4 regions of the Bradyrhizobium sp. AZCC 1577 genome follow, and region 4 is predicted to be linked to each of the others. Evidence: predicted binding sites of a transcription regulator. Region 4 holds the regulator's gene; each other region holds the start of a gene.
What was found. Region 4 encodes PhoB, which activates phosphate uptake and scavenging genes when phosphate is short. Its sites were predicted from a motif close to TGTCATNNANCTGTCAT; they were not measured.

Region 1 (7,585 bases), 6.1 Mb from region 4:
AGTTCGTCTCATGGCTGGTCTATCAGGAAGCCGGCACGCTTTACGGCTGCGTCGACCACACGGCACAGCCGGCGAAGGCTGATGCCTATACCGGCGCCTGGAAGGCCGACCTCGAGCGACTCGGAAAACGCGTTTCGGTGGAGGAGGCGGCGGCGACCGTCGGCGGCATCGTGCTCCGCTATCCGCCGGGTCCGGGCAAGATGGGCCACATCGCTGTATGCGACGGCAATGGCGGCACCATCGAGGCAAAGGGACGGCGTTACGGCGTGGTAGCGGACACGGTGCATGGCCGCGGCTGGCATACCGGCATCCTGATTCCCGGCATCTCCTATGACAGTGCCGCGCCGATCAAGGTCAGCCCGCCTGCCGTCATCTACGAGGTCGGTGCGCCGAACATGGATATGGCCGTGGTTGCGCGCATCCAGGCGGCGCTGGCCGCGAAAGGCTTCGATCCCGGCCTGATCGACGGCGAGTTCGGACTGAACACGCAAGCCGCCGTGCTGCGTTTCCAGGAAGCCGAGGGCATGGTCGTCGATGGCGCGGTCGGGCCGGAAACGGCGGCAGCGCTCGGCATCTCGCTCGAGGCGGAAACCGTTAAGCCCGGCGTCGCGGTGGCGGAGACGGGTCCCGCCGCTGGCGCTCCTGCGCTCGACCTGCAGCAACTGCTCCCACTCATTCTCATGTTGCTATCGAAGGAGAAACCGATGGCCGCCGATCCTGCCAAGCCGGGCCAAGGCCTCGAACTGCTGCTGCCGCTGATTCTGCAGTCGGCGCTCACCGGCAAGCAGCTCGACATCACGCAGCTTCTTACCGTGCTTGCGACCGGCAAGCCGGCGCCGGCGGTCACGCCGATTGCCAACACGCCGGTGCTCGCGCAACCGGTCAACACTGTCCCGGCGCCGGTCGTCTCGCAGCCGGCAACGCCGCAACAGCCTGGCGCCGCTGCGCCGGTCGATCTCATCACCGTGCTGATGCCGCTGCTGTACGAGCGGCTGACCGGCAAGCCATTCCCGGGTACCGAAAAACCGGACAAGCCCGCCGAGCCGCTCGCGCCGGCGATGACGCGGCCGAGCGTGCAGCTTTCTGCCGGCATGCTCGGTATCGTCACCCTGCTGCAGTCGGCGGGCATTCTCAATTTGCCCTTCAATTTGGGAGCGATCGCCGGTCAGGCGCCAACCACAACCGCGCCGGTTTCAGGCTCGACGATGGCGACCTTGATTCCGATCATCACCGGCGTAATCGGCGCCACCGGCGGCTTCGGCGCGCTGGGTGGGATTGCATCGAAGCTGTTGGGCGGACTGCTCGGCGCGTTCGGGAAGAAATGAGGGAAGGCCGGCGGTTGGAAGAGTAAACCTCGACACCTGCTCGGGGCATTGAACCTTTCGGTCCGCGCCAAGACACACCCTCGCCTACAACAATGTTTGCCGCAGGGCGCGTCTTTTCATGGAAGATCCTGCAATTTTTCTCGGCCGTATTGGCAAGTTCGTCCTGATACCGGTTGGCCTGCTGCTATTGCTCGGAGCGGGCTTCAGCGTCTGGTCAACAAAAACATGGATTGCGCGCGCAATTGAAACGCCGGGGTCGGTGATCGAGATGGTGCGCATGCGCGACAGTGAGGATAAGGGGTATCTGTTTGCGCCAGTCGTGCGCTTCCAGACGAGGGACGGTCGCACCATTGAATTTCAGTCTGGGCTGCGCAGCAATCCGCCGGCTTACCGCGCCGGACAAACTGTCTCGGTTCTCTACGATCCCGATGTACCCGAATCGGCGGCCATCCGAGGCGTGCTTTCCCTTTGGCTGATGCCGATCATCGTGGCTTTCATCGGGTCGATCTTCCTGATCGTCGCAACGGTCATGATCGTGTTGATCAAGAGGGTGTCGCGGGCTTTCGACGCACCATTGCATGTCGTTGATGCAGCCAGCCCGCCAAGGCATGGCGCTGGGCTCAAGGTAACGCCAAAGGCCCGCGGCAAAGGCGGCGCCTTGTCGGTTGTGCGGATACGTTCGTGCGCAAGCGTTGATCGGCTTGCCCAGTCGAAGCCGCGTTGCAGTGAGGGCAAGTGCCGCTCGTCGGAATCAAACGACCACTGCTTGCAAAAGCCGATTTTTAGTCGAGCACGTCCGTCGAGTTCCGCCAGCAGGTCAGGCATCGGCCTGCGTCGAGCGGCGTCATCCCTACGTCATGGATCGTTGATAGCCAGACCAAGCGAACAACGAAGGCCTTTGTTCGGAAATGACGAACAGCTTCCGGATTTGGACATGCTATCACTCCAGAACGTGACCGTTACCTACGCCAACGGCGTCGAGGCGCTGCGGCCGACCACCGCCGTTTTCGAGCGGGGGAAGTTCATCGTTCTTCTCGGCACGTCAGGCGCGGGCAAATCGACGTTGCTGCGCAGCCTCAACGGGCTGGTGCGGCCGACTTCGGGTGAGGTTTGTGTTGAAGGTCGCGGATCGATCTTCGGCAGCCGCGCCCAGTTGCGGGCGCATCGGCGGCGGACCGGCATGGTGTTCCAGCAACATCATTTGATCGGCCGGCTGTCGGCACTCGACAACGTGCTGACTGGACGGCTCGCCGCGCACAGTGTCCTGCGATCGATTTTTCCGCTGCCACGCGCTGACCGCCTGCTCGCGCTGGAAGCGCTTGACCGGGTCGGTCTCGCCGACAGGGCGCTGGACCGAGCCGACCAGCTTTCCGGAGGACAGCAACAGCGCGTCGGCATTGCACGCGCCATGGCCCAGAAGCCCGAGATCGTGCTTGCAGATGAACCGGTCGCAAGCCTCGATCCCGGTACCTCCGTCCGGGTGCTTGAGGATCTTCATCGAATTTGCCGCGAGGACGGCATTACCGCGATCGTCAGTCTACATCAGGTCGATCTGGCACGCCGGTTCGCTGATCACATCATCGGGCTGGCGCAGGGGCGCGTCGTTTTCGAAGGCGCGCCGGATCAACTCGGATCGGTCACGCTCGATCATATCTACGCGACGGAACGCAAGGGCTTGGCCAAGGCGGCCTAGTCGAGCCGTCAATCTGAATGGAGAAATCAGATGATGCAACGCCGCAATTTCCTTGTCGGGTCGGCCGCGGCCGGCCTCTGCGCGCTCGCCGCTCCGGTGTTTGCCGCCGACAAGACCAGCCCCGATAAGCTGCGGATCGCCCTGCTGCCTGACGAAAATGCATCGACGATCATTCAGAATGCACAGCCGCTCAAGAAGTATCTCGAGGACGTGCTGAAGAAGCCCGTCGAGATCATCGTCACCACCGACTATTCGTCGATGATTGAGGCGATGCGGTTCGGTCGCATCGAGGTCGGATATTTCGGCCCGTTCTCCTACGTGCTTGCCAAGTCGAAAGCACCTGAAATCGAGCCCTTCGGTGTCGGCGTGGACAAGGGCAAGCCCAATTACCAGTCGATCCTCATCGCCAACGCGGATGGTCCGGTGAAGGACTGGCCGACATCAAGGGCAAGCCATTCGCGTTCGGTGACCGGGCTTCCACGTCGAGCCATCTTGCGCCGCGCGCCCATCTCGCCAAACAGGGGCTGATCGGCGACGCGGACTACAAGGTCGTGCATCTCGGCCAGCACGATGCTGTCGCGCGTGCCGTCGCTGCCGGGCAGGTGCCAGCCGGCGCTCTCTCGGAGCAGATTTATCGCGTCTTAGTCGAGACCAAGAAGATTGATCCGACCAGGATCCGGCAGCTCGCATTGTCCGAACCCATTCCGAACTATCCGCTAACGGTGCAAGGTTTTCTGAAACCCGAGCTCAAGGAGGCTATCAAGCGGGCATTCCTTGATCTGAAGGATCCCGCCATTCTCAAGCTGTTCCGCGTTGAAGGCATCGCGACCGCAACCGACAAGGATTACGACGTGTTGCGCGACATGGCGAAAGTGCTCCAGCTCGACGTAGCCAAGCTGTAAAAAGATGAAATCGGTTTCCCATACGTTCGACGCCATTCTTGAGGAGCAACGCCGCTCCGCCTTGCGCGGGGCGGGCCTCGTCGGCTTGATCGTCGCTGCGTGCGTCGCAGCCCTGGCGGCCACCGGCTTCTTCGACGCGCAACGGTTTCTGGAAAGCGGGCCGGCGATTGGTACGCTGGCCTCCGAAATGGTGCCGCCGGATTTCAGCCGTTGGCAGTCATGGCTGCGGCCGCTTCTGGATACGCTTGCGATGTCGATCGCCGGCACCGCGCTCGCAGTGGCCTTCTCCCTGCCGCTCGCCCTTCTGGCTGCGCCCAATACAAGTCCGCACCCAATTGTTTATCTGGCCGTGCGGACATTCCTCGCTTTCCTGCGCTCGGTGCCGGAGATCATCCTTGGCGTTCTGTTTGTCGCGGCGGTCGGTTTCGGCGCGCTGCCCGGCGTCCTTGCGCTGGCGCTGCATTCGGTCGGCATGGTTGGCAAGTTCTATGCCGAGGCCATCGAACATGTCGATCCCAAGCCGCTGGAAGCGGCTCGCGCCGCGGGCGCGACGCCGTTACAGGTCATCCAGCACGCTGTTCTGCCGCAAGTCCTGCCGCAACTCACCGATGTTACGATCTACCGGTGGGAATATCACTTCCGGGCTTCCGCCGTGCTCGGCATCGTCGGTGCAGGGGGAATCGGCTTCGAACTAATCTCGGCGCTGCGGCTACTGAATTACAGCCAAGTGTCGGCCATCCTGCTTTCGATCCTCGCCTGCGTCGTCATTGTCGACAGCGTCGGCGCGTACTTGCGAAAATCGCTCAAGTAATAGTCTCCCGATGACAGAATTGCCGCTTATTGTGCTGACAAACCGGGTCTTCCCCGAGACGCGCGTCGCGTTCGAAGGCGTTGCTCGCGTCGTTGCCAACGATGGGCCCGAGCCATGGAGCTATGACCAGGTAATCGAACGCTGCAGGGAAGCGGCCGGGCTCATGGCATTCATGACCGATTGCGTCGATCGCGCCTTTCTCGCGCGATGCCCGAACCTGAAGGTTATCGGCGCCGCTTTGAAGGGCTATGACAATATCGATGTGGATGCGGCAAGCGAACGCGGCGTCCAGGTGACAATCGTGCCGGATCTTCTCACCGAGCCGACGGCTGAACTGGCCATCGGACTGATGATCGCGCTTGGACGGCATATTCCGGCCGGCGATGCCGGAATTCGCACAGTGGGATTCGCTGGCTGGCGGCCCCAGCTTTACGGCACGGGCATCGACAACTCGACGGTGGGAATCGTCGGGTTCGGCCGCGTCGGCCAGGCCATCGCGCGCCGGCTCTCGGGATTCGGCTGTCGCATCATTGCGTATGACGCCGAGCCGTTCGAGAGCCCCGGTGTCGAGGGAATGGCGTTGGAGAACGTGCTGGGGCTCGCCGACTTCGTGGTGCTGGGCCTGCCGCTGACCGAATCCACCACCGGCCTGATCGACGCCGAAGCGATCGGCCGGATGCGGCGCGGGGCGCTGCTCGTCAACCCCGCGCGCGGTTCGCTGGTCGATGAAGCGGCCGTAGCCGATGCGCTCGAGAGTGGTCAGCTCAGCGGATATGCCGCCGACGTTTTCGAATGCGAGGATTGGGCGCGGCAGGAACGGCCCGCAACGATCGACGCAAGGCTGATTCGGCCGGGCGCCCGGACCGTGTTGACACCACATCCGGATCGGCCGTGATGTCGGTGCGTCGCGAGATCGAGTTATCCGCTGCGACCAGCATCATCGAGGCGCTCGCCGGCAAGGTGCCTGGCGGGCTCATCAACAGGCCGGTGCGCCTAGGAAATCCTGCATTGACCGCATGAAATGCTGAACCTGACCCATGCTCGCTCGTTCGTCACGGTGATCGCCGCCCGCGGCGTTCGTGCGGCCGCGCGCCAGCTCGATCTGGCGCCTTCCACCATCGTGGATCACATCCGCCAGCTTGAAGAAGTCTTGGCTGCGCCGCTGGTGGTACGGCAGCGTGGCGGCGCCATGCCGACCGATCAAGGAGCGCGCTTCCTTCCACTGGCACGCTCGCTGGTCGAGACGGCCTCCCGCGTGCGCAGCCTAATTCATCTCCCGGTGCTGCGCCTGGCGGCATCGAGCAACGTCGGCACCTATCTGCTGCAGCCCCACATTGCAGTCTTTCGGCAGCGTGCCGGCGTTCCCGTCGAACAATGGATTGGATCGAACGCAGATGTCGCCGCCCGTCTGGAGCGGGGCGAGGCTGATGTTGCAGCGATGGAATGGTGGGACGGCAGGCCCGGCTTTACCGCGCGCACCTGGACGAGGGAGCCACTCGTCGTCATCGTCGGACCTGATCACCGCTGGGCTAGGCTTGGCTCCGTATCCGTGGCCGAACTGCAAGGCGAGCCGCTGCTGGGCGGTGAATCCGGGACCGGCACGGGGTATCTGCTGCGTCAGCAACTCGGTCCACTCGCGAAATCTTTGACCATCATTGACGGTTTCGGCAATACGGAGGCTGTCAAGCGCGCAGTCCGCGCCGGCCACGGTGCGTCGATTGTCATGGAAGCGTCAGTTGCTGACGAAGTCGCTACAGAGCAGCTCGCCGCGCTTCGAATTGAAGGGGCCCAACTCGCCAAGGAGATCAAGCTGATCGTTCCCGAGTCCTTGCCGCCTACGGCTCCGGCGATGGCGATGTTCGAGGCGTCGCTAAGCTGGGAGCGCGGCCTTACCATTTAGCCGTCGCTGTCGGCCGCCTGCCTAGCCGAAGCTGCAAAGCAGCGAAGCGTGGTGCCCCTGGCCGGAATCGAACCAGCACTCCTTGCGGAACTCGATTTTGAGTCGAGCGCGTCTACCAGTTCCGCCACAGGGGCCTTCGGACGCGAGGCCCGGAGGCCGGTGCGGCGAAGCCGGCGGAATATAGCGGGCGGCGCTTCCGGGTCAACCCGCGTGGAAGTGATTGTGGTGTGTCTCGACACCTGGGCGGTGGCGGGATAGGAGGCTGATGCCTATTTTGAGCATGAACCCATGCTCCGGAGCACATCCGTGACGTCAGATGCCCTCCATTCGTCGCACGCGCGCCATCCCGCCGATCCGGTCGTCGTTGCCGCACTGGCGATCGCGGTCGTCGCCGCGGCGACGCTGGCTGGCGCCTGGTTCTTCCAGCTCGTGCTGGATATCCGCCCCTGTCCGCTCTGCCTCGAACAGCGCTACGCCTATTATCTGGCGGTCCCGCTCGGCCTCGTGATCGCCTTTGCCGCGTCGCGCGGGGCGCCGCGGCAGGTAGCGCTGGCCGGGTTTGCGGTGCTGCTGTTGGCGGCGCTCGCCAATGCCTGGCTCGGCGGCTATCACGCCGGCGTCGAATGGCAATTCTGGCAGGGCCCGACCGATTGCTCCGGCCCGCTGGCCGACCTCGGCACCGCCGGCACGCTGCTGCAGCGTCTCGACACGGTGAAGGTGATCCGCTGCGACGAGGTGCAGTGGCGCTTCCTCGGGCTCTCGCTTGCCGGCTACAACGTGCTGATCTCGCTGGCGATGGCGGCGATCGCCATGTGGGGCATCGTGTCGGCGAAGCGGGCGTAGCTCGGTCGCAGTAGTCGTCGTCCCTGCGAAAAACAGGACCCAATCACCAGCCTACATTGTCGAAGGGCAGCCGTCGCCCCTTGTGCCCTTTGCGCGGGCCGCGGTGTATGG
Region 2 (7,585 bases), 4.0 Mb from region 4:
CGGACGATCCAGTATTCAAGAGACGTCAGTTATTTACGGATAAGCCGCGGCGTACTGGGTCCCCCGCTTTCGTGGAGGACGACAGCGGAGATTGGTGCAGGAAGGGTGGCCGCTTACGCCTTCTTCTTCACGTCCTTGACGTTGGAGAACGTGATCCCTTCGGCGCGCTCCCTGGTATAGCCCAGGTAAAACTCGTTCTTGGCCATGAACACGGGATCGCCGTCGACGTCGTCGGCGATGCCCGAGCCGTTGGCCGCGATGAAGGCCTCTAACTTCTTGCGGTCGTCGGACGAGACCCAGCGCGCGAGCTGGAATTCCGAGACTTCGAATTCCACCGGCAGCGAATATTCCGCGTCGAGCCGTGCCTTCAGCACGTCGAGCTGCAGCGGACCGACGACGCCGACCAGCGCCGGTGCGCCGTCGCGGGGCCGGAACACCTGCACCACGCCCTCTTCCGACATCTGCTGCAGCGCCTCTTTCAGCTTCTTGGCCTTCATTGCATCCGTCAACCGCACGCGGCGGACGATTTCCGGCGCAAAACTCGGAACGCCGACGAAGGTGATGTCCTCGCCTTCCGTCAGCGTATCGCCGATCCGCAAGGTACCGTGGTTCGGAATGCCGACGACGTCGCCGGCAAACGCCTCATCGGCCACCGAGCGATCCTGCGCGAAGAAGAACTGCGGCGACGACAGCGACATGTTTTTGCCGGTCCGCACCAGCTTCGCTTTCATGCCGCGGCTGAGCTTGCCGGAGCACAGCCGTGCGAACGCGATGCGGTCGCGGTGGTTCGGATCCATATTGGCCTGGATCTTGAACACGAAGGCGCTCATGCGCGGCTCGGCTGCTTCGACCTTGCGCAAATTGCTGTCCTGCGCCCGCGGCGCCGGCGCAAACTTGCCAAGACCTTCCAGCAAGTCGCCGACGCCGAAATTGCGCAGCGCGCTGCCGAAATAGACCGGCGTCAGATGGCCCTCGCGAAACGCGTCCAGCTCGAACGGCTTGCAGGCTTCCGACACCAGCGCGAGTTCGTCCTTGATCTCGGCGACGTCGAGATTGGGGTTGCGGCCGGCAAGATCGGCGATATCGATCTGCTCGGTCGCGCCGGTCTTGGCGCCGCCGCCTTCGAGCAGGCGCACGCCGCCGTTGGCGACGTCGTAGGTGCCGAGGAAGTCGCGGCCGCGACCGACCGGCCAGGTCATCGGGGTGGTGTCGAGCGCCAGCGTCTTTTCGATCTCGTCCAGCAGTTCGAACGTGTCGCGGCTCTCGCGGTCCATCTTGTTGATGAAGGTGATGATCGGAATGTCGCGCAGCCGACACACCTCGAACAGCTTTCGCGTCCGCGCCTCGATGCCCTTGGCGGCGTCGATCACCATGACGGCGGAATCGACCGCGGTCAGCGTCCGGTAGGTGTCTTCCGAGAAGTCTTCGTGGCCGGGCGTGTCCAAGAGGTTGAAGACGAGGTCCTGGAATTCGAAGGTCATCACCGAGGTCACGACCGAGATGCCGCGCTCGCGCTCGATCTTCATCCAGTCGGAACGGGTATTGCGCCGCTCGCCCTTGGCCTTGACCTGCCCTGCCAGATTGATGGCGCCGCCGAACAGCAGGAGCTTCTCGGTCAGCGTGGTTTTGCCGGCGTCCGGATGGGAGATGATCGCAAATGTGCGCCGCCGCGCGACTTCATCTGATAGCGGCGAGCGGGACGGCGATTCGGCTGTAACGGCAATGTCGGACATGAGGCTCGAGCGTTTGGCAGGGAAAACCGCGCTGATCAAGCCTCATTTGGTGGTTGCGAGGGCTCCTGGCCAGTCCCATATCGGCAGCGGAAGGACGGCCTTCCAATTTTGCAGCTCATCCGCGGGGACGACCCTGCCTGGTTCGGAGGGTTGTCATGGCCTGGATCGTGTTGTTCGTCGCCGGTCTCATGGAAGTGGGTTGGGCGATCGGCCTCAAATATACCGAGGGTTTCACGCGACTTGTTCCATCCGTCCTGACGCTCGCCTGCATGGCAGGGAGCATCGTCCTGCTCGGCCTTGCCTTGAAAGCGCTTCCGATCGGAACCGCCTACGCGGTATGGACCGGCATCGGCGCGGTCGGAACGGCCATCCTGGGCATCGCGCTGTTCGGCGAACCCGCGACCGCCGCCCGCCTCGCCTGCATCGGACTGATCGTGGCCGGCATCGTCGGGCTTAAACTCGTCACCGGATCAGCGTAGCAACAGCACGGCCCAATAGGTCAGCGCCGCGATAATCGCCGACGCCGGAATGGTGATCACCCAGGCATACACGATCGAACTCGCGACGTTCCAGCGCACCGCCGAGACCCGCCGCGCCGCGCCGACGCCGACGATGGAGCCAGTAATGGTGTGGGTCGTGGATACGGGAACCCCGAGATAGGTCGCCATGAACAGGGTCGCAGCTCCACCGGTTTCGGCGCAAAAGCCCTGCATCGGCGTCAATTTCGTGATCCGCAATCCCATGGTGCGGACGATCCGCCAGCCCCCCATCAACGTGCCGAGCCCCATCGCCGCCTGGCAGGAAATCACGACCCAGAACGGGATGGCAAAATCCGCCCCGAGGTGGCCTTGCGAATACAAAAGCACCGCGATGATGCCCATGGTCTTTTGCGCGTCGTTGCCGCCATGGCCGAGCGAATAGAGCGATGCCGAGACGAATTGCAGGATGCGGAAGGCGCGGTCCACCGCAAACGGCGTCGAGCGCACCGACAGCCAGGACACGATCGCAACCAGCACCAGCGCTAGCAGAAACCCGACCAGCGGCGACAACACGATCGCCAGCAGCGTTTTTGACAGGCCGCTCCAGACCGCCGCGGAAATCCCGGCCTTGGCCACGCCTGCGCCGACCAATCCGCCGATCAACGCGTGCGAACTCGAGGATGGAATGCCGAGCCCCCAGGTAATCAGGTTCCAGACAATGGCCCCGACCAGCGCAGCGAAGATCACAGCCGCATCGACGACGTCGGGCTCGATGATCCCCTTGCCGATCGTGTTGGCGACATGCAGCCCGAAGACGAGAAAGGCGATGAAATTGAAGAAAGCCGCCCAGAACACCGCATAATGCGGGCGCAGCACGCGAGTCGACACGATCGTCGCGATCGAATTGGCGGCGTCGTGCAGGCCGTTGAGGAAATCGAACAGCAGTGCGACCGCGATCAGGAAGATCAGAATCGGTAGGCCAAGCGTGGCGTCCACTGAATTGGCCCTGCCCTATACCTGTTCGATCACGATCGAGTTGATCTCGTTGGCGACGTCGTCGAAGCGATCGGATACTTTTTCGAGATGCTTGTAGATCTCGGCGCCGACGACGAAGTCCATCGAATTGCCGTTGCGGTGCTTGAGAAACAGTTCCTTCAAGCCGATGTCGTGAAGATCGTCGATACGGCCCTCCAGCTTTCCGATTTCCTCGGTGATGGCGGTCAGCATCGCGACGTTGTTGCCGATCGACTGCATCAGCGGGATCGCGCGGCTGACGAGATTGGCGCACTCGACCAACAGCGTGGCTATTTCGCGCATCGGAGGCTCGAACGTTCGGACCTCGAACAGCACCACCGCCTTCGCGGTCTGCTGCATCTGGTCGATCGCGTCGTCCATCGACGTGATCAGATTCTTGATGTCGCCGCGGTCGAACGGGGTAATGAAGGTGCGGCGGACCGCGGTCAGGACCTCGCGGGTGATTCCGTCGGCGTCGTGTTCGAACTGATTGACTCGCTGGCAGAATACCGGCGTCTCGTCGCCGCCGCGCATCATGTCCTGCAACGCCAGCGCGCCCTGCACGACCGTCTGGGCGTGGCGGGCAAATAGGTCAAAAAACCGCTCCTCTTTGGGCAAAAAGGCACGAAACCAGCGCAGCATGGGTATTTTTTCCGTCGTTCAGAAACAGCCGCGGAGCGCGCTGTCACAAAACTGTCATAGATCATTCGAGGGAAAAGCGCGCGACGTCCGGCCCCAGGAACCGGGTCATCCACCACTTTGTGGAGCCGAAAAACTGCGCCCAAACCGCCGTTTTTAGAGGGATCGGCGGAAATAATGCGCGATCTCGCCGATGATGCCTCGGCGGAACGTCAACACGCAGGCCACGAAGATGACGCCCTGGATCACCGTCACCCATTGGCCGAAGCCGGCCAGATATTGCTGCATGGCAATGATAACGAAGGCCCCAACGACCGGACCGAACACCGTGCCGAGGCCGCCGACCAGCGTCATCAGCACGATTTCACCCGACATCGTCCAGTGCACGTCGGTGAGGGAGGCGTTCTGCGCCACGAACACCTTCAGCGAACCCGCAAAGCCCGCAATCGTTCCGGAGAGGATGAAAGCGAGCAGCTTGTACTGGTCAGTCTTGTAGCCCAGCGAGATCGCGCGCGGCTCGTTTTCGCGAATGGCTTTCAAGACCTCGCCGAACGGCGAGTTGATGGTGCGGTAGATCAGGAGGAAGCCGCCGAGGAATCCGGCAAGCACCACGTAGTAAAGCACCGTGGGCTTGGCGAGATTGAATATTCCAAACAGATAGCCCTGCGGAATACCCTGGATGCCGTCCTCGCCATGCGTGAACGGTGCCTGCAGATAGATGAAATACAGGAGCTGCGAGAGCGCCAGCGTGATCATCGAAAAGTAGATGCCCTGGCGACGGATCGAGATGAAGCCGGTGACGACGGAAAGCGCGGCGGCGCCGGCGACACCGACCAGAATTCCGACTTCCGGCGTTACACCCCAGACCTTGAGCGCATGCGCCGAGCAGTAGCCCGCGGTCCCCAGAAACATGGCGTGGCCGAACGACAGCAGGCCGCCATAGCCGATCAGGAGGTTGAAAGCGCAAGCAAGCAGCGCGAAGCACAGCGCCTGCATCACGAAGAACGGATAGATGCCCGTCAGGGGTACGAGCCCCAGCAGCACCGCCATCCCGGCGAACACGATCATTTCGTCGCGCATCGCTTGCGGCGTTATCGGCAGTGTGTCGTCAGTCAATGTGCTCATGTCAGGCAGCCCGTCCAGTCAGTCCCGTTGGCTTCAGCAGCAACACCAGCACCATCAGGACGAACACCACGGTGTTGGAAGCTTCGGGATAAAAATACTTGGTCAGTCCCTCGATTACGCCGAGCGCAAATCCGGTGATGATCGATCCCATGATCGATCCCATACCGCCAATCACCACCACCGCGAACACGACGATGATCAGGTCCGCGCCCATCAATGGCCGGACCTGGTTGATCGGCGCGGACAATACGCCGGCCAGCGCCGCCAAGCCGACGCCGAGGCCGTAGGTCAGCGTGATCATCCGCGGCACGTTGATGCCGAATGCGCGTACCAGGGTTGGGTTTTCAGTCGCCGCACGCAGATTGGCGCCGAGCCGGGTCTTCTCGATCAGGAACCAGGTCGCAAGGCACACCACGAGCGAGAAGACGACGACCCAGCCGCGGTAGATCGGCAGGAACATGAATCCGAGATTCATGCCGCCCTGTAATCCGCGGAACCCGCCGACCTCCGGATAATCAGGAATCGCGTACGGCAGGCCGGACGAGCCGAAGTAATTCTGGAACACGCCCTGCACGATCAGCGCGATGCCGAACGTCAACAACAGCCCGTAGAGGTGGTCGAGACCGGCCAGCCATTGCAGCATGGTCCGTTCGAGGATCATGCCGAAGATGCCGACGACAATCGGCGCGATGATCAGGGCCCACCAGTATCCAATCCCCGTGAGATGCAGCAGAAAATATGCGCAGAACGCGCCCATCATGTAGAGCGCGCCATGGGCGAAATTGATGATGTTGAGCATGCCGAAGATCACGGCGAGCCCGAGACTGAGCAGCGCGTAGAATGATCCGTTGATCAATCCCACCAAAAGCTGGGCGTAGAGAGCTTGCATCGGTTTCGCACTCAATCTCGTTATGATGCGGGTTAGCTTGGGCCGCGAGAGAAGGCCCGCCGGCATGACGCCGACGGGCCATCGTTGTTACTTCTTTACCAGCGGACAGGCGCTTTCCGAAAGCGGCCGGAAGGCCTGCTCGCCGGGAGTGGTGCCGATCAGCTTGTAATAGTCCCACGGCCCCTTGGATTCGGAGGGTTTCTTGACCTCGAACAGGTAGGCCGGATGAAGCTTGCGGCCGTCGGGGCGGATCGTGCCCTTGCCGAACAGCGGATCATCGGTGGGCGTTTCCTTCATTTTCGCCACCACCTTGACGCCATCGTGCGGATTGCCGCCCATTGCATCGATCGTCTTGAAATAGTGGATCAGGCCCGAATACACCCCGGCCTGCACCATCGACGGCATCGCCTTGTTCTTCATCCGCTCGGAGAAACGCTTCGAAAACGCGCGGGTGCCGTCGTTCAGATCCCAGTAGAAGGTTTCCGTGAAGTTCAGGCCCTGAGCCACCTTGAGGCCGAGGGAGTGGACGTCGTTGATGAACAGCAGCAGTCCCGCGAGCTTCTGCCCGCCCGAGACGATGCCGAACTCTGCAGCCTGCTTGATGGTATTGGTGGTGTCGCCGCCGGCGTTTGCCATGCCGATGATCTTGGCCTTGGACGCCTGTGCCTGCAGCAGGAACGAGGAGAAGTCCGACGAATTCAGGGGGTGCCTGACGGTGCCGATAACCTTGCCGCCCGACTTGACGACGACCGCGGAAGTGTCGCGTTCCAGCGCGTGGCCGAACGCGTAATCCGCAGTCAGGAAGTACCAGGTATCGCCACCGGCCTTCACCAGCGCCTGGCCGGTAGAGTTGGCGAGCATGTAGGTGTCGTAGACCCAGTGAATCGTGTTCGGCGAACACTGCGTATTGGTGAGATCCGACGTCGCCGCGCCGGTATTGATCATGATGGCGTTCTTTTCCTTCACCAGATTGTTGACCGCCAGCGCCACGCCGGAGTTCAGCACATCCACGAAGATATCGACCTTGTCGACGTCGATCCATTGACGGGCGACGGTGGTGCCGATGTCGGGCTTGTTCTGGTGGTCGGCGGAGACGATGTCGATCTTCCAGCCCTTGGCCGCAAGGCCGGAATCCTCGACCGCCATCTGGGCGGCGACCGTCGAGCCGGCGCCGCCAAGGTCAGAGTAAAGTCCGGAATTGTCGGTGAGCACGCCGATCTTGACCGTCTTGTCTTGCGCCACGGCGCTGCCTGCGGCAAGTGCCAGAGCGGTGCCGAGGAAGAGCGCTGAAATCCGATGTTTCATAGTATCTCCATTATTCCAGAGTGCAGCAAAGTACCGATTAAACGCCGAGATAGGTGTGGAGCTTGTCCATATTGGCCGACAACTCCGAATTCGCAAAACCGTCAATGACCTTACCGTGCTCGACGATGTAGTAGCGGTCGGCCACCGTGGAGGCGAAGCGGAAATTCTGTTCGACGAGCAGGATGGTAAAGCCTTCCGACTTCAGCCGAGCGATGGTGTGACCGATCTGCTGGATGATGACGGGCGCCAAACCTTCGGTCGGCTCGTCCAGCATCAGAAACCGTGCGCCGGTGCGCAGGATTCTTGCGATCGCTAGCATTTGCTGCTCGCCGCCCGAAAGCTTGGTGCCCTGGCTGTTGAGGCGCTCTTTCAGGTTCGGAAACAATTCGAAGATCTGGTCG
Region 3 (7,585 bases), 2.2 Mb from region 4:
AACAGTGCCGCCGCAAGCGGGGCGAACACCGTGCTCGCCTGAGCCAGCGCCGCCATGACCAGCACGGCTGCGATGATTCCTGTGGTGGTCTTTAGCCCGAAGCCCATTTTGGGTTCCTTCGACCGTTCAGCAACCCGAGATTGTCAGCGGCATCGCGCGTCGGCAAGCGTGGAAGCGCCGCGCGCTGCAACCGTGATCGCGGTCACGTACGACGGCCCGCACCCGGCTTAGCGTCCCAGCAAATCTCGCAACGAGGTCTCGCCTGAGGAGGCAGCCATGTCCCGCTTTAAGTCATCGCTATTGGGTGCCGGCCTGCTGGCAGGCCTGCTCGGCTTCGCTGGTGCGGCGTTGGCCGAAGCCCCGAACGTCGACATCCGCAACGGCATGCAAACGCCGCCGGCGGACCAGCGCGTCGCGCTGGTGATCGGAAATTCGAATTACCAGATCGCGCCAAAGCTCGCCAATCCCGGTAATGACGCGCAGTCGATGGCGCAGCTTTTGAACTCCGCCGGCTTCGAGGTCACCCAGGCCACCGACCTGACGCGCAGCGACATGGTCAAGGTCGTGCAGGACTTCTCCACCAGGGTCGCCGAGCGCGGCCCCGGCACCGTCGCCATGATCTATTATGCCGGTCACGGCGTGCAGGTGGCGGGTGAGAACTATCTGCTTCCAGTCGATGCGAAGATCGCTTCGCCGTCCGATCTTGACGGCAATTCGGTCCGGCTGGTCGATGTGATGGGCACGCTGGAATCGATCCCGAGCCGGATGCGCATCGTGGTGCTCGATGCCTGCCGCAACAATCCGTTCCCCGAGATCAACGACGCCGGACGGGGCTTGGCAATCGTCGATGCGCCCCGAGGCTCGATCGTCGGCTACTCGACCGCACCGGGTATGGAAGCGCAGGACGGCGACGGCAACCACAGCCCGTATACGTCAGCTTTCCTGAATGTCGCACGCGAGCCGAACCTGCCGATCGAGCAATTGTTCAAGCGCGTCCGGCTCGAAGTGAACAACACCACGTCCGGAAAGCAGACACCGTGGGAAAGTTCGTCGTTGACCTCCGACTTCTATTTCTTCGGCGATACCGCGGTCGCCGCAGGCCGCGCGCCGGATCGCCGCCCGATCATCCAGGCCGCGTCGAATCTGCCGTCGCGTTCGGTGCGCCAGGCTTACGACTACGTGCTGTCGGAAGGCTCGCCCGAGCACTATGAGGAATTCATCCGCCTTTACCCGCACGATCCGCTGTGCGACCACATCCGCCTGCTGCTCGGTAATCTGCGGATGGCGACGGCGTGGCACAAAGCGGTGGTCGCCAACTCGCCGTTCGCCTACAAGACGTTCCATGACAATTATTCCAACAGCCCCTACGCCAAGTCCGCGCTGAAGCTACAGGGCGCGCCGAAGGCCGTGCCACTGATGCAGTTCACGCATCTGGCGAAGCAGTCGCCGACATTTAAGCCGGGCAACATCGGTAGTTCACCCATACTCGGCATCTCCAAGCACAATCTTGGTGCCCAGGCCCACATGCCGGTGCCTTCCAAGATCATCACGCTGCCTGCCAAGGGCACGGCAACGAAAAACCCGATCAGTGGCATCAACAACGGCAACACGGGCAAGGTCACGACCCTGCCTGGCAAGCTCACTGGCAATAGTAGTGGTATTGGCGGAAAGGCCACGACCCCGCCCGGCAAGATCAACCCGATCCCTGTCAATGCCAGCAACAACAGCAGCAAGATCGGCAAGGGCACGACCTTGCCGCCCAGGATTCATAACAATCCGATGCGGGTCACCAAACCCATCACGACCAGGCCCATGATGGCCAGGCCGATGATAACCACCGCGCCGCGTCGGTTCAGCGGCGGCATGGGCGGCGGAGGAGGTTTCAGCCAGCGCTTCGCCTCGAGCCCGTCCCGCAGCTCGTTCGGCGGGTCATTCGGCGGCGGCGGCTTCAGGCGCTGAATAAGGAGCTCCGGACAACAAAAAAGCGGGCAGAGCACGTGCTCTGCCCGCCTCCGTTTAAGATGTGATGGTCAGGCGACCAGCTTGGCGAACAGGTCCGCGTCGACATTGCCACCGGAAAGCACGATGACGACGTTCTTTCCCCTGGCATCGATGCGGCCGGCCAACAGTGCGGCGAGGCCGACAGCCCCGCCTGGCTCGACCACCAGCTTCAATTCCCGGTAGGCATAGGCCACCGCCGCGCCTACCTCCTCGTCGGATGCGGTCACGCCGTTTGCGAGCAGCTTGCTGTTGATCGAGAAGGTGAGTTCGCCCGGCATCGCCGCCATCAGCGCATCGCAGATGGTGCGGCCGGCGGCGTGATGGGCCTCGCGATGGCCGGCGCGGAGCGACAAGCCGTGATCGTCATAGTCCTTGGGCTCGGCGACGATCACCTGCGCTTGCGGAAATTTTGCCTTCACGGCCGTCGCGACGCCGGCGATCAGCCCGCCGCCGGAGGCCGGCGCTACCACGATATCGGGCACGAGCCCGAGCGCTGTCATGTCCTCGGCGATTTCGCGGCCCGCAGTGCCCTGCCCTGCAATGACGAAGGGATCGTCATAGGGCCGGACCAGCGTCGCACCGCGTTTGCCGGCGATGCCGTTGGCGATCGCTTCGCGGTCCTCCTTGTCGCGGTCGTAGAGCACCACCTCCGCGCCATAGCCCTTGGTGCGCTCGCGCTTGGTGATAGGCGAGTCCGCCGGCATCACGATGGTGGCCTGCATGTTGAGGATCTGCGCCGCCGCCGCCACGCCCTGGGCGTGGTTGCCGGAAGAGAATGCGACCACCCCGCCGCCGCGCTTGTCCTGCGGGATCGAGGCCAGCTTGTTGAAGGCGCCGCGGAACTTGAACGATCCGGTCCGCTGCAGCATTTCGGGCTTCAGAAAGACTTTGGTCCCGACGCGCTCGTTGAGAACGGGGAACGACAACAGCGGCGTCCGCACCGCGAACGGGCCAACCACTCGCGCCGCCGCATCGATATCTGCAGCACCGACCGGTGCCGTTGAGGCTTTTTCCGTCATGCGCACTTTGTATCGCGCAAGCGGACCGGCGGGCAATACAGATTCAGGTGATATCAGGCGGCGAAATGCGGGTCCTCCGCCACAAATTCGGCCAGCTCGCCTTCCGGCCGCAGGGGACCAAGATTGAGGGCATGATGGACGAAAGCCCGTGCCGAGGCTTGCCAGCTATGGGCGGCAGCAAATTCCACGCATTCTTTTCGCGAAATCTGCAGCGCCTCCAGGCAGGCCGCGCGCAAATCCTCGTTCAGCACGCCAACCGGCGCCGAGCCGATCACGTCGCGGGGACCGTTGACCGGAAAAGCCGCAACCGGCAGGCCGCTGGCCAGCGCTTCCAGCAGCACCAAGCCAAACGTGTCGGTCTTGCTGGGAAAGACGAAAACATCGGCCGCCGCATAGATTTCGGCCAGTTCCTCGCCATGCCGCGCGCCGAGGAACACGGCGTTAGGATATTTGCGCTCCAGCGCCATCCGGGCCGGCCCATCGCCGACGATGAGCTTGGTGCCGGGCAGATCGAGATCGAGGAAGGCTTCGAGATTCTTCTCTACCGCGACACGGCCGACGCTGAGATATACAGGCATCGGCAGGCAGAGATCGGCGCTGCGCGGATGGAACAGCGAGGTATCGACGCCGCGTGACCACAGTACCACGTTACGAAAGCCACGCAGGCGCAGCTCAGCCGCCAGCGCCGGCGTCGCCGCCATTACCGCCCGGCTCGGCCGGTGGAAGGCACGCAGCGCCCACCAAACCCAGGATTCCGGAATCGGCGAGCGCGCCGACACATATTCCGGAAACCGGGTGTGAAAGCTCGTGGTGAACGGCAAGCCGCGCTTGCGGCAATAGCGCCGCACCAACAGCCCGATTGGCCCCTCGGTCGCGATATGTATGCTGTCGGGCCTTGCCGCTTCGATCAGTTGCGCGATCTTGCCGGGAAGCGGCAGAGCCAGCCGCAGGTCAGGATAGCTCGGCATCGCAAAGGTGCGAAATGATTGCGGCGTCAGAAAGCTCACCTCGACGCCAAGCCCCGTGGCCGCCTCCGTCATCGCGGTCAGCGTGCGTACTACCCCGTTGACCTGGGGATGCCACGCATCGGTCGCGACCAGGATATGCGTCATGCGGCGCGCGCCGCGACGCGGGGAACTGGCGCCGCCCTTCGCTGCGGATCGGTCCAGGTGATGATCTCGAACCGGCCGTCCTCGTGCTCGGCGAGCGCGGTGCAGCTTTCCACCCAGTCGCCGCAATTCATGTAGCGGATGCCGTGCTCGTCGCGGATGGTGGCATAGTGGATGTGGCCGCAGATCACGCCGTCGGCGCCGTGACGTCGCGCCTCGCCGGCCAGCGTCTGTTCAAACGCGCCGATGTAGTTCACGGCGTTCTTGACCTTCAGCTTCGCCCATTGCGACAGCGACCAATACGGCACGCCGAACATGCGGCGGAAGAAGTTGACGAGGCGATTCATCTGAATGGCGAAGTCGTAGGCCTTGTCGCCGAGATGGGCGAGCCAGCGCGCGTTCTGCACCACGAGATCGAAGATATCGCCGTGGATGACGAGATAGCGTTGGCCATCGACGCCGGTGTGAATGGTGTTTTCCACCACGTCGATGCCGCCGAAATGCGTGCCGTAATAGTTGCGCAGGAACTCGTCGTGATTGCCCGGCACGTAGATGACCTTGGCGCCCTTGCGCGCCTTGCGCAGCATCTTCTGCACGAAGTCGTTGTGCGATTGCGGCCAGTACCAGCTCGACTTCAGCGCCCAGCCATCGACGATATCGCCGACGAGATAGATGGTGTCGGCGTCGTGGCTTTTGAGGAAGTCCAGCAAACGGTCGGCTTGCGAGCCGCGGGCGCCGAGATGGACGTCGGAGATGAACAAGGTACGAAAGCGCCGTTCGGGGCTCTCTTCACTCAAGGAGTCACTACCCATACCTGTCCCCTGACAGATTTCTGTGACAGGGCGATGACTGTTCACGCCGCGATATTCCCGCGAGAATCAATGCCGCGCCCCACAACTTGCGGATAGCAGCGCGATGCGACAGACAAGCGACATTGGAGAGGCAACTTCTCGACGTTGTCTCTGCCTCGTGCGCAATCGCGCATTAACCCATCATCAACAGGGTCAATTATCGTGGAAGATTAACCATCCCCGTAATTCAACGGATGCGCCGCGACGCAAAAAGTCCCTGCGCGATTGCGCACCAGACAAGGACGGCAGCTAATAAAACTTATGAAAATGGTGGATCGGGCCGTGACCGCGGCCGACGCTGAAGCGATCTGCCGCCGCAATCGCAGCGCTGACCCACGCCTTGGCGTTACGCACGGCGGTTTCCATGCCCTCGCCCTTCGCGAGTTCCGCTGCAATCGCCGAGGACAATGAGCAGCCGGTGCCATGGGTATTTTTCGTCGCAATGCGCGGCGCGGCCAGCGCGATGGTGCCGCTCGTGCCGATCAGATAGTCGATGCACTCGGCGCCCTCCCCGTGGCCGCCCTTGATCAGCACCGCCTTGCAGCCCATGGCCAGCAATCGCCTGCCCTGGCTTGCGACGGCGGCCTCACCCGCAGCCACCGGTTCGTCGAGCAGCGCGGCGGCCTCAGGCAAATTGGGCGTAATGACCGAAGCTAACGGAATGAGTTTTGTCCGCAGCGCCTCGACCGCTTCCGCAGCCAGCAGCCGGTCGCCGGAGGTTGCGACCATCACGGGATCGAGCACAACATGCTTCGGCGACCAGCGCTTGAGGCCGGCGACGATGGCGTCGATAATCGATGGCTGCGCCACCATGCCGATCTTGACCGCTCCGACGTCGAGATCGGAAAACACCGCATCGATCTGCGCGGTCACGAACTCCGCCGGCACCTGATGGATGCCGCTGACGCCTTCGGTATTCTGTGCCGTCAGCGCCGTGATCACGGAGGCGCCGTAGACGCTGAGCGCGGCAAACGTCTTCAGGTCGGCCTGGATACCGGCGCCGCCAGAGGAATCGGAGCCGGCGATGGTCAGCGCGATCGGCGCCGTCATCGCAAGCCTCGTGCAAGTCGTCGGTTGAAGGCCATGTAATGTCCTACCGCGCCATGGCATGGGCAGCAAGCTGGCTTGCCATTATCGGCGGTTTTTGGCCTATTGGGACCAACTAATTCGGAGACGACAGCGATGGTTCCCTTCTTTGTCCAGTTCAAATGCAAACTCGGCCAATCCTATGCCGTCGCCAATGCGCTCGCGGAGGCTGAGATCGCCTCGGAGATCTATTCCACCGCCGGTGACTACGATCTGCTGGTCAAGTTCTACGTCGATAAGGACACCGACATCGGCCATTTCGTCAACGAGAGGGTGCAGGTGATTCCAGGGATCCAGGACACCCACACCATCATCACCTTCAAGGCGTTCGGCACGGGTTAGGCGTCGGCCCGCCTCCCCAAGGCCGCGTCCTTGGCGCGGCCGATAGGCCCCTGTGATGGAGGGGCTGCCAGCCCTGCCCGTCTGCCACGCCAATTGGGCGCCCCGACCGCAGCGGATAGTTAACGACGTTAACCATGGCATGCTTTTGCCATAAGGGGATCATGCTACCGCCTTGATATTTTTGATTATCTAGGGCGTCGTCAATCGGAAGTTCCGCGGCGGGGACGGTCCGAGGGGGAAACGGTCGCGAGTACCACCATGGGGACGCTGTACGATTTGCTCGGAGCGCTTCCGAGTGATGACGCCGAGGAATTGCGGAAGGCATTCCGCAAGGCAGCGAAGGCGACTCATCCCGATATCAATCCCGACGATCCCGATGCTGCGCTGAGGTTTAGGGAACTCATGCGCGCCTATGACATCCTGACCGACACCGAGCAGCGCGCGACCTACGATCAGTTGCTCGCCATTGCGCTGCAGCCGCCGGCCACCAAGGCAATCCAGACATACGAGACCGTACGAAAGGTCGCCTCCAACACGATGGCGGCAACGGTCATTTCCGCGGTGCTGGTCGGCGGCTACACGGTGTTCGGATTGTTTTCAAAACCGCCGGGCGCCGCAGAAATCGCAGATGGCGTGCAGCAGGTTGCCGCGCTGCAGCCCGACGCTACCGCGCAGGACGGATCCCGTGCCCAGCGCGAAGAAGAACTTTCAACCGGCAGCGTGGCCCCCATCGCTGCCACGGCACCCGCCGCAAAGGAAGCCCGCGCCGCGCCGCTCGGCCGCTTCGAGCCGGTCCCGGCCTTCGCCACGTACAATCTCGGGGTCCAATATTATCCGCGCTTCGCAGCCGCCTATTTCGATCGCGGCGGCGTGCTGTATCGGGTGGGCGATTTCGATCGCACACTCGGTGACGTCGCTTTGACCAAGCGCTCCACGGATTTGAAGCGGGCCAAAGCCGCCACGCCGCCCGTGCCGCGTAAGCCGCTGTCGATCGTGCCGACCTTGCCGGAGCGGCGCCAACCGATCACCGCAGCCGTGACGCCCTGACGACGCGCGAACTCGCGTCTCACGTAAGAGCTCTCAGCCTTCTTTCGCTTTCTTCGGCCGCGGCGGTCCCTCAACCGGCGCCAGCGACTTGACATACTCCGCGATGGCATCGCGATCTTCCGGCGGCAAT
Region 4 (7,585 bases):
AGCAGCAGCGGCTCTGCATCGCGCGCACCGTTGCGGTCAGGCCCGAGGTGATCCTGTTCGACGAGCCCTGCTCGGCGCTCGATCCGATCTCGACCGCCAAGATCGAGGAACTGATCCAGGAACTGGCAGAGGACTACACCATCGCCATCGTCACCCATAATATGCAGCAGGCGGCGCGCGTCTCGGACAAGACCGCCTTCATGTATCTCGGCGAGCTGGTCGAATTCGACGACACCAACAAGATTTTCACCTCGCCGCGCGATCGACGTACCCAGGACTACATCACGGGGCGGTTTGGTTAAGGAGATAACAGATGGCTTCTGAGCACACCGCCAAGGCGTTTGACAGCGACCTCCAGGAATTGACGCGTCTGGTCGCCGAGATGGGCGGCCTTGCTGAGCGCATGATCACCGAATCCGTCGACGCGCTGGTCCGCCGCGACGTCGCGCTCGGCAAGCACGTCGTCGCCACCGACGTCGAGATCGACCGCCTGCAGCATCTGATCGAGGAGCGCGCGGTGCTGACCATCGCCCGCCGCCAGCCGATGGCGATCGATCTGCGCGAGATCGTCGGCGCGATGCGGGTTGCCACCGATCTGGAGCGGATCGGCGACCTCGCCAAGAACATGGGCAAGCGCGTCGCGGCGCTGGAGAACGATTTCCAGCCGCTGAAACTGATGCGCGGCCTCGAGCACATGACCGATCTGGTACAATCGCAGGTCAAGTCGGTGCTGGACGCCTATGCCGCGCACGATCTGCCGGCGGCGATGGCGGTGTGGAAGGGCGACGAGGAAGTCGACGCCATCTGCACCTCGCTGTTCCGCGAACTCCTCACCTACATGATGGAGGATCCGCGCAACATCTCGTTCTGCATCCACCTGATGTTCTGCGCCAAGAATATCGAGCGGATCGGCGACCACGCAACCAACATCGCCGAAACCGTGTTCTACATGATCGAGGGTCAGCAGATGCTCGACAAGCGCCCGAAGGGCGACATGACGACGTTTGCCACGACCGTCTCCAACACTTGAGGAAAGCAGAATGAGCGCGCGCATTATGGTGGTCGAGGACGAGGAAGCGTTGACCACGCTGTTGCGCTACAACCTCGACGCTGAAGGCTATGAGGTCGAGACCGTCGGCCGCGGCGACGATGCGGATACGCGGCTGAAGGAGCGCGTGCCCGATCTTGTCGTGCTCGACTGGATGCTGCCGGGCCTCTCCGGCATCGAGCTGTGCCGCCGTTTGAGAGCGCGTCCCGAAACCAAGCAATTGCCGATCATCATGCTGACCGCGCGCGGCGAGGAGAGCGAGCGGGTGCGGGGGCTTGCGACCGGCGCCGACGATTACATAGTCAAGCCGTTCTCGGTGCCGGAACTGCTGGCGCGCGTGAAGGGCCTTTTGCGCCGGGCGAGCCCCGAGCGGCTCGCCACCGTGCTGACCTATGGCGATATCGAACTCGATCGCGAAAAGCGCCGCGTCGCGCGCTCGGGCCGTCAGATCGATCTCGGCCCGACCGAGTATCGCCTGCTCGAATTTTTCCTCGAGCACCCCGGCCGCGTCTTCAGCCGCGAGCAGTTGCTCGACAGCGTCTGGGGCCGCGACATCTATATCGACGAGCGCACCGTCGACGTCCATATCGGCCGATTGCGCAAACTGCTCAACCCCGGCCGCGAGCAGGACCCGATCCGCACCGTCCGCGGCGCAGGTTACGCGCTGGATGACCGGTTTGCGAAGGTCGAGCCGTAACCCTCCGTTGCCGTCCTCGCGAACTTCTCCGTCGTCCCCGCGAACGCGGGGACCCATAACCACCAATCTCGATTGTTGAAATGCGCTGGAGCTCCAGCTCAGCGTAACCACAGACACCTGTGGTTATGGGTCCCTGCGTTCGCAGGGACGACAAGTTGAGGGGTTCTCGCCTCTATTCCGTCATCCCCGCGAAACGCGAGGACCCATAACCGCCAATCTCGATTGTTGAAATGCGCTGGAGCTCCAGCTCAGCATAACCACCTGCACTTGTGGTTATGGGTCCCTGCATTCGCAGGGACGACATCGTTGAGATAGCGGCGCGCGCCCCTTACCGCGTCTGCTTCGGCTGCTGCCTCCGCCGATCGGCGGCGGGCTGGTAGGCGATGCGCGAGTGGTGGGCGCAATAGGGCAGGCCCGTGAGCGCCTTGCCGCCGCAGAAGAAGAATTCCGGGCTCGAGGGATCGCCGACCGGCCAGTGGCAGGTGGCCTCGTTCAGTTCGAGCAGCGACAGCCGCTGGCTCATCGGCACGACGTTGTCGAAGGCGATCGGATCCGGCTCCATCTCGACTTCGAAGGCGTGTGCCAGCGCGGTGTTGCCGCGCGAGACCGGGCGCGACACCCGCATCATCGGCTGGGCGGGGCGTGCCTTGCGCTGCCGCGGGGCGGCCGAGGAGGGGCTCTTGGCACGGCCGGAAAGGCCCAGCCGGTGCACTTTGCCGATCACGGCGTTTCGCGTCACATTCCCGAGTTCCGCGGCGATCTGGCTGGCCGACAATCCGGCTTCCCAGAGCTTCTTAAGCTGTTCGACGCGATCGTCGGACCAGGTCAAAACCGTCATCGTAATCTTCCCTTCGCATCGCGCCGGCCGATCGGGGGCAGCGCTGGCGAGTCATTCGTCTCAAAAATCCCTGCGGTCAGAATCCCTTAGCCCTCGCCGGACGCGCTAACCGCGCCGAACGTTTACGCCTGTACAAAATGGACTCTTAGGGATCAGAACTGCCGCACGAGATGTCGTACCCGACAGCCCAAACGCTACAATATGGCGTGACTCGGGCGCAAGAGTCCGGGCCCGAACGTCCACATGTTCTGACATCTAGGCATTTCACTGCGTGTTTTCCACCACACCGCAATCTTACGGATTTCAGCATCTTGCACTGCAGGAAAGCCGGCTCCGTGGCGTGTTGACAGCGCCCCACGCCCACATAGAATGCCTCTCACGTGCCGCCCTTAAGAGGCGGCACGTTTCGTTTTCGCAAGACCGGCTGTTGCCGCGTTCGCGCCAATGCACGCCCGCGGCAGGTCTCAAAGGCAGGTCTCAAACCTCAGTGATTGCCATGACCAATAGCGCCACGTCGCATCTGCTCCCGGTCTTCGCCAGGGTCGATCTCGGCTTCGAACGCGGCGAGGGCTGCTGGCTGACCGCCACCAATGGCGAGCGCTATTTGGACTTCACCTCGGGCGTCGCGGTGAATGCGCTCGGTCACTGCCATCCGCACCTGATCGCGGCGCTGCAGGAGCAGTCGACGAAACTCTGGCACATGTCGAACCTGTTCAAGTCGCCGGATGGCGAGAAGCTCGCCGCGCGGCTTTGCGAGCAGAGCTTTGCCGACCTCGTGTTCTTCTGCAATTCCGGCGCCGAGGCGATGGAAGGCGTGATCAAGGTCGTGCGCCGCTATCAATTCTCCAAGGGCCATCCCGAGCGCTATCGTCTCGTCACCTTCGAGGGCGCATTCCACGGCCGCACCCTGGGCACGCTCGCAGCAACCGGCTCCGCCAAATATCTCGAAGGCTTTGGGCCGCCGATGGACGGTTTCGACCAGGTGCCGCATGGCGATCTCGAAGCGGTCAAGAAAGCGATCGGCCCGCAGACCGCGGGCATCCTGATCGAGCCGGTGCAGGGCGAGGGCGGCGTGCGCTCGGCGCCGCAGTCTTTCTTCAAGGCGCTGCGCCAGCTCTGCGACGAGAAGGGCCTGTTGCTCGCGTTCGACGAGGTGCAGACCGGCATGGGCCGCACCGGCGATCTCTTCGCCTATAAGCGCGTCGGCGTGACACCGGATGTGATGTCGCTGGCCAAAGCGTTGGGCGGCGGCTTCCCGATCGGCGCGGTGCTGGCGACGGCGGAAGCCGCAAGCGGCATGACGCCGGGCTCGCACGGCTCGACCTTCGGCGGCAATCCGCTGGCGATCGCTGCGGCGAATGCCGTGCTCGACGTGATGCTGGAGCCGGGCTTCTTCGATCACGTGCAGAAGATGTCGCTGCTGTTGAAACAGAAACTGGCCTCCGTCGTCGATCGCTATCCCGCCGTGCTGTCGGAAGTTCGCGGCGAGGGGCTTCTGGTCGGCGTCAAGGCCGTGGTGCCGTCGGGCGATCTCGTCAATGCGTTGCGCGACGAGAAATTGCTCACCGTCGGCGCCGGCGACAATGTGGTGCGGTTCCTCGCGCCGCTGATCGTCACCGAGGCCGAGATCGAGGAATCCGTGCAAAGGTTGGAGCGCGCCTGTGTCGCGCTGTCCGCTGGCCAGTTGAAGAAGGCGGCGGGCTGATGAGCAAATCCGTCCGTCACTTCCTCGACATCAATGAACTGCCGTTAGATGAATTGCGCAGCATGCTGACCTTGAGCGCCACCATGAAGGCGAAGCTGAAAGCGCATGAGAAGGGCAAGAAGCCGCTCGAAGGCAAGACGCTGGCGATGATCTTCGAACGTCCCTCGACCCGCACCCGGGTGTCGTTCGACGTCGGCATGCGCCAACTCGGCGGCGAATCCATCATGCTGACCGGTGCCGAGATGCAGCTCGGCCGCGGCGAGACCATCGCCGACACCGCGCGCGTGCTGTCGCGCTATGTCGATGCGATCATGATCCGCATCCTCAACCACGACGCGCTCCTGGAATTGGCCGCGCACGCCACCGTGCCCGTGATCAACGGCCTGACGCGGCGCTCGCATCCCTGCCAGGTGATGGCCGACCTGATGACCTTCGAGGAGCATCGCGGGCCGATCGAGGGCAGGACCGTGGCCTGGACCGGCGACGACAACAATGTGCTGGCCTCGTGGGCGCATGCAGCCGAGCGTTTCAAGTTCAGGCTCAATGTCGCAACCCCGCCGCAGCTTGCGCCGAACAAGGCGATGAAGGACTGGATCAAGGCGACGCAGGCGCCGATCGTGCTCGGCACCGATCCCGAAGCCGCGGTGCGCGGCGCCGATTGCGTCGTTACCGACACCTGGGTCTCGATGGGCGACAAGGACGGCGAACATCGCCACAATGTGCTGAAGCCCTATCAGGTCAATGCGAAGCTGATGTCGCTGGCCAAGCCGGACGCGATCTTCATGCACTGCCTGCCCGCCCATCGCGGCGAGGAAGTCACCGATGAAGTGATCGACGGCGCGCAGTCGGTCGTGTTCGACGAAGCCGAAAATCGCCTGCATGCGCAGAAAGGCATTCTGGCCTGGTGTTTTGACGCGGTGGCATAGGTTTCTCCGTCGTCCCTGCGAAAGCAGGGACCCATACGCCGCGGCCCCAATAATTAAAGGCAGTGGTTGACGCCTTGCCTTACTCACAACGCCCTGTGGTTATGGGTCCCTGCGTTCGCAGGGACGACGCGTGGAGATGGTTTCGCCGGCTCGTCAACCCCTTTTGTTTTGCATTCCGAGCCCCCAGATAAGGCGCCATGGATTCACAATCAGACATCAAAATCATGACCGAGGCGCCAATCCGCGCGCCCTCGTCCGTTCCCGTCGATGATGCGGTGCTGCCGTTCGAGGTCGCCTCGCTCGATCTGCGCGGACGGCTGACCCGACTCGGCCCCGCGCTCGACGACATACTGACCAAGCACGATTATCCGGCGCCGGTCGGAAAATTGCTTGGCGAAGCGATCGTGCTGGCGACGCTGCTCGGTTCGGCGCTCAAATTCGACGGCCGGTTCATTTTGCAGACGCAGACCGATGGCCCGGTGTCGTTTCTGATCGTGGATTTCCAGTCGCCGGATCGGCTCCGCGCCTATGCGCGCTACGACGCAAGGCGGCTGAAGGACGGGCAGGATTCAGGCGCCCTGCTCGGCAAGGGCCATCTCGCGATGACCATCGATCAGGGCGCGGACATGAGCCGTTACCAGGGACTGGTGGCGCTCGACGGCGGCAGCCTTGAGGATGCCGCGCATGAATATTTCCTGCGCTCCGAGCAGATTCCGACCCGCGTGCGGCTTGCGGTCGGCGAAGAATGGCGTGGCGGCGACGGCGGCAAGCATCGCTGGCGCGCCGGCGGCATGCTGCTGCAATTCCTGCCGCAGGCGCCCGAGCGGGCGCGGCAGGCCGACCTGCATCCGGGCAACGCGCCGGAAGGCGCGGTTACGCATCAGGTGGCGGAAGACGACGCATGGGTGGAAGGTCAGTCGCTGATCGGCACTGTCGAGGATGTCGAACTGATCGATCCCGATCTGTCGGGCGAGCGCCTGCTGTATCGCCTGTTTCACGAGCGCGGCGTGCGCGTGTTCTCACAGCTCTCCTTGCGCGCAAAATGCTCCTGCTCGCGCGAGGCAGTCTCCGCGATGCTGAAAAGCTTCTCGCCCAAGGACCGCGCCGAGATGGTCAAGGACGACAAGGTGGTGGTGACCTGCGAGTTCTGCTCCTCGGTCTATCAGTTCACCCCGCATGAAGCGGGCGTGGAGGAGTAGGGGACCGTAGGGTGGGCAAAGGCGCGATAGCGCCGTGCCCACCATCATCCTCGATCGCGCTTGATGATGGTGGGCACGCTTTGCTTTGCCCAGCCCACGGACTGTCGTCATCCGCGAAGACGGGTGACCCAGTATCCCAGAGACAGCAGTGATCGAAATCGAGAAGTCGCGGCGTACTGGGTACCCCGCGTTCGCGGGGTATGACGGTGATATGTTGCGTCGCTATCACCGCGTCATTGCGAGCGCAGCGAAGCAATCCATCTATCCCCGCGCTGAGGCGTGGATTGCTTCGCTTCGCTCGCAATGACAGGGATAAGGCCACGGCAAACACATTCGTCATGCCCGGGCTTACCGCCTCCGCTGAAGCTTCGGCGCGCCAGCACGGGAAAGCCTCGGCGAAGCCTTGGCGTAGCCGGGACCCGGGCATCCATCACCCTCGGAAGAATCATGCGAAGAAAGATGGATCACCGGGTCAAGCCCGGTGATGACAAGCGCAAGCGCTCATCAATTCAACACCCGCTTATTATCCGGGCTGTCCAGCGAGAACGTCGGCACGTCGATCTCGAAACGCTCACCGCTTTCGCTGACCATTTGATAGCGCCCGGTCATGAAGCCCGATGCGGTCGGCAGCGGCACGCCGCTGGTATATTCGAAGCGCTCGCCTGGCGCCAAAACAGGCTGTTCGCCGACCACGCCCTCGCCGCGGACTTCCTGCTTGCGGCCGGTGGCGTCGGTGATGATCCAGTGCCGGGTACGAAGCTGCACCGTCTCGGCGCCGGTATTGGTGATGACGATGGTGTAGGACCAGAAATACTGGCCCTTGTCGACCGACGAGCGCTCGGGGAGGAAGTTCGGTTCGACGGTGACTTCGATCTGGCGGGTGACGGCGCGGTACATGCGAGCAAGCTTCCGGGAATCCTGTGTCGCATCATAGCCGGGAATGCCGAGGGAACCAATCTCCGCTGCGCCGGGTTGCCCGCTTGCTTTGATCGCGGTTTCAACATAGTTCCGTTCTAGAGCGCAGCCGCGCTGCCCGGCCCCGGACCTTCCGCTTGCGTATCCCTTGCGTATCTGGTGTGCAAGTTGCGGGCCGATGTTATCTTTTCCGGACAGTGCACGCGTAAAAGCTCAATTGCCCAAACGGTGCCAGATGTCGTCCATTGCCGATCCAG

Region 1: a site for PhoB is predicted at 2,168-2,184, ahead of phnC (phosphonate ABC transporter ATP-binding protein). Genes of this name have one in related genera too.
Region 2: a site for PhoB is predicted at 3,910-3,926, ahead of V1278_RS24905 (DUF47 domain-containing protein). Genes of this name have one in related genera too.
Region 3: a site for PhoB is predicted at 4,964-4,980, ahead of V1278_RS16075 (UDP-2,3-diacylglucosamine diphosphatase). Genes of this name have one in related genera too.

Annotation. Positions count from the first base shown of each region.
Region 1 is NZ_JAZHRQ010000001.1:7,332,103-7,339,687, reverse strand. It holds gene V1278_RS34770 (peptidoglycan-binding protein) at 1-1,325, shown strand, start outside; partial or broken gene V1278_RS37090 (DUF3592 domain-containing protein) at 1,444-1,719, shown strand; gene V1278_RS34765 (hypothetical protein) at 1,743-2,150, opposite strand; gene phnC (phosphonate ABC transporter ATP-binding protein) at 2,260-3,018, shown strand; partial or broken gene phnD (phosphate/phosphite/phosphonate ABC transporter substrate-binding protein) at 3,049-3,920, shown strand; gene phnE (phosphonate ABC transporter, permease protein PhnE) at 3,925-4,731, shown strand; gene V1278_RS34745 (NAD(P)-dependent oxidoreductase) at 4,742-5,626, shown strand; gene V1278_RS34740 (hypothetical protein) at 5,626-5,751, shown strand; gene V1278_RS34735 (LysR family transcriptional regulator) at 5,753-6,631, shown strand; tRNA gene V1278_RS34730 (tRNA-Leu) at 6,681-6,765, opposite strand; gene V1278_RS34725 (disulfide bond formation protein B) at 6,938-7,474, shown strand.
Region 2 is NZ_JAZHRQ010000001.1:5,217,276-5,224,860, forward strand. It holds gene V1278_RS24890 (peptide chain release factor 3) at 114-1,733, opposite strand; gene sugE (quaternary ammonium compound efflux SMR transporter SugE) at 1,889-2,212, shown strand; gene V1278_RS24900 (inorganic phosphate transporter) at 2,204-3,208, opposite strand; gene V1278_RS24905 (DUF47 domain-containing protein) at 3,224-3,868, opposite strand; gene V1278_RS24910 (branched-chain amino acid ABC transporter permease) at 4,022-4,990, opposite strand; gene V1278_RS24915 (branched-chain amino acid ABC transporter permease) at 4,992-5,879, opposite strand; gene V1278_RS24920 (ABC transporter substrate-binding protein) at 5,967-7,184, opposite strand; gene V1278_RS24925 (ABC transporter ATP-binding protein) at 7,222-7,585, opposite strand, start outside.
Region 3 is NZ_JAZHRQ010000001.1:3,468,492-3,476,076, reverse strand. It holds partial or broken gene V1278_RS16095 (AI-2E family transporter) at 1-107, opposite strand, end outside; gene V1278_RS16090 (caspase family protein) at 277-1,959, shown strand; gene V1278_RS16085 (threonine ammonia-lyase) at 2,031-3,020, opposite strand; gene V1278_RS16080 (glycosyltransferase family 4 protein) at 3,074-4,132, opposite strand; gene V1278_RS16075 (UDP-2,3-diacylglucosamine diphosphatase) at 4,129-4,941, opposite strand; gene thiD (bifunctional hydroxymethylpyrimidine kinase/phosphomethylpyrimidine kinase) at 5,230-6,030, opposite strand; gene V1278_RS16065 (Lrp/AsnC ligand binding domain-containing protein) at 6,163-6,408, shown strand; gene V1278_RS16060 (J domain-containing protein) at 6,667-7,455, shown strand; gene V1278_RS16055 (c-type cytochrome) at 7,489-7,585, opposite strand, start outside.
Region 4 is NZ_JAZHRQ010000001.1:1,226,117-1,233,701, forward strand. It holds gene pstB (phosphate ABC transporter ATP-binding protein PstB) at 1-302, shown strand, start outside; gene phoU (phosphate signaling complex protein PhoU) at 314-1,030, shown strand; gene phoB (phosphate regulon transcriptional regulator PhoB) at 1,041-1,745, shown strand; gene V1278_RS05675 (GcrA family cell cycle regulator) at 2,074-2,583, opposite strand; gene V1278_RS05680 (aspartate aminotransferase family protein) at 3,080-4,288, shown strand; gene argF (ornithine carbamoyltransferase) at 4,288-5,214, shown strand; gene V1278_RS05690 (Hsp33 family molecular chaperone) at 5,412-6,413, shown strand; gene apaG (Co2+/Mg2+ efflux protein ApaG) at 6,918-7,310, opposite strand; gene V1278_RS05700 (OpgC domain-containing protein) at 7,564-7,585, shown strand, end outside.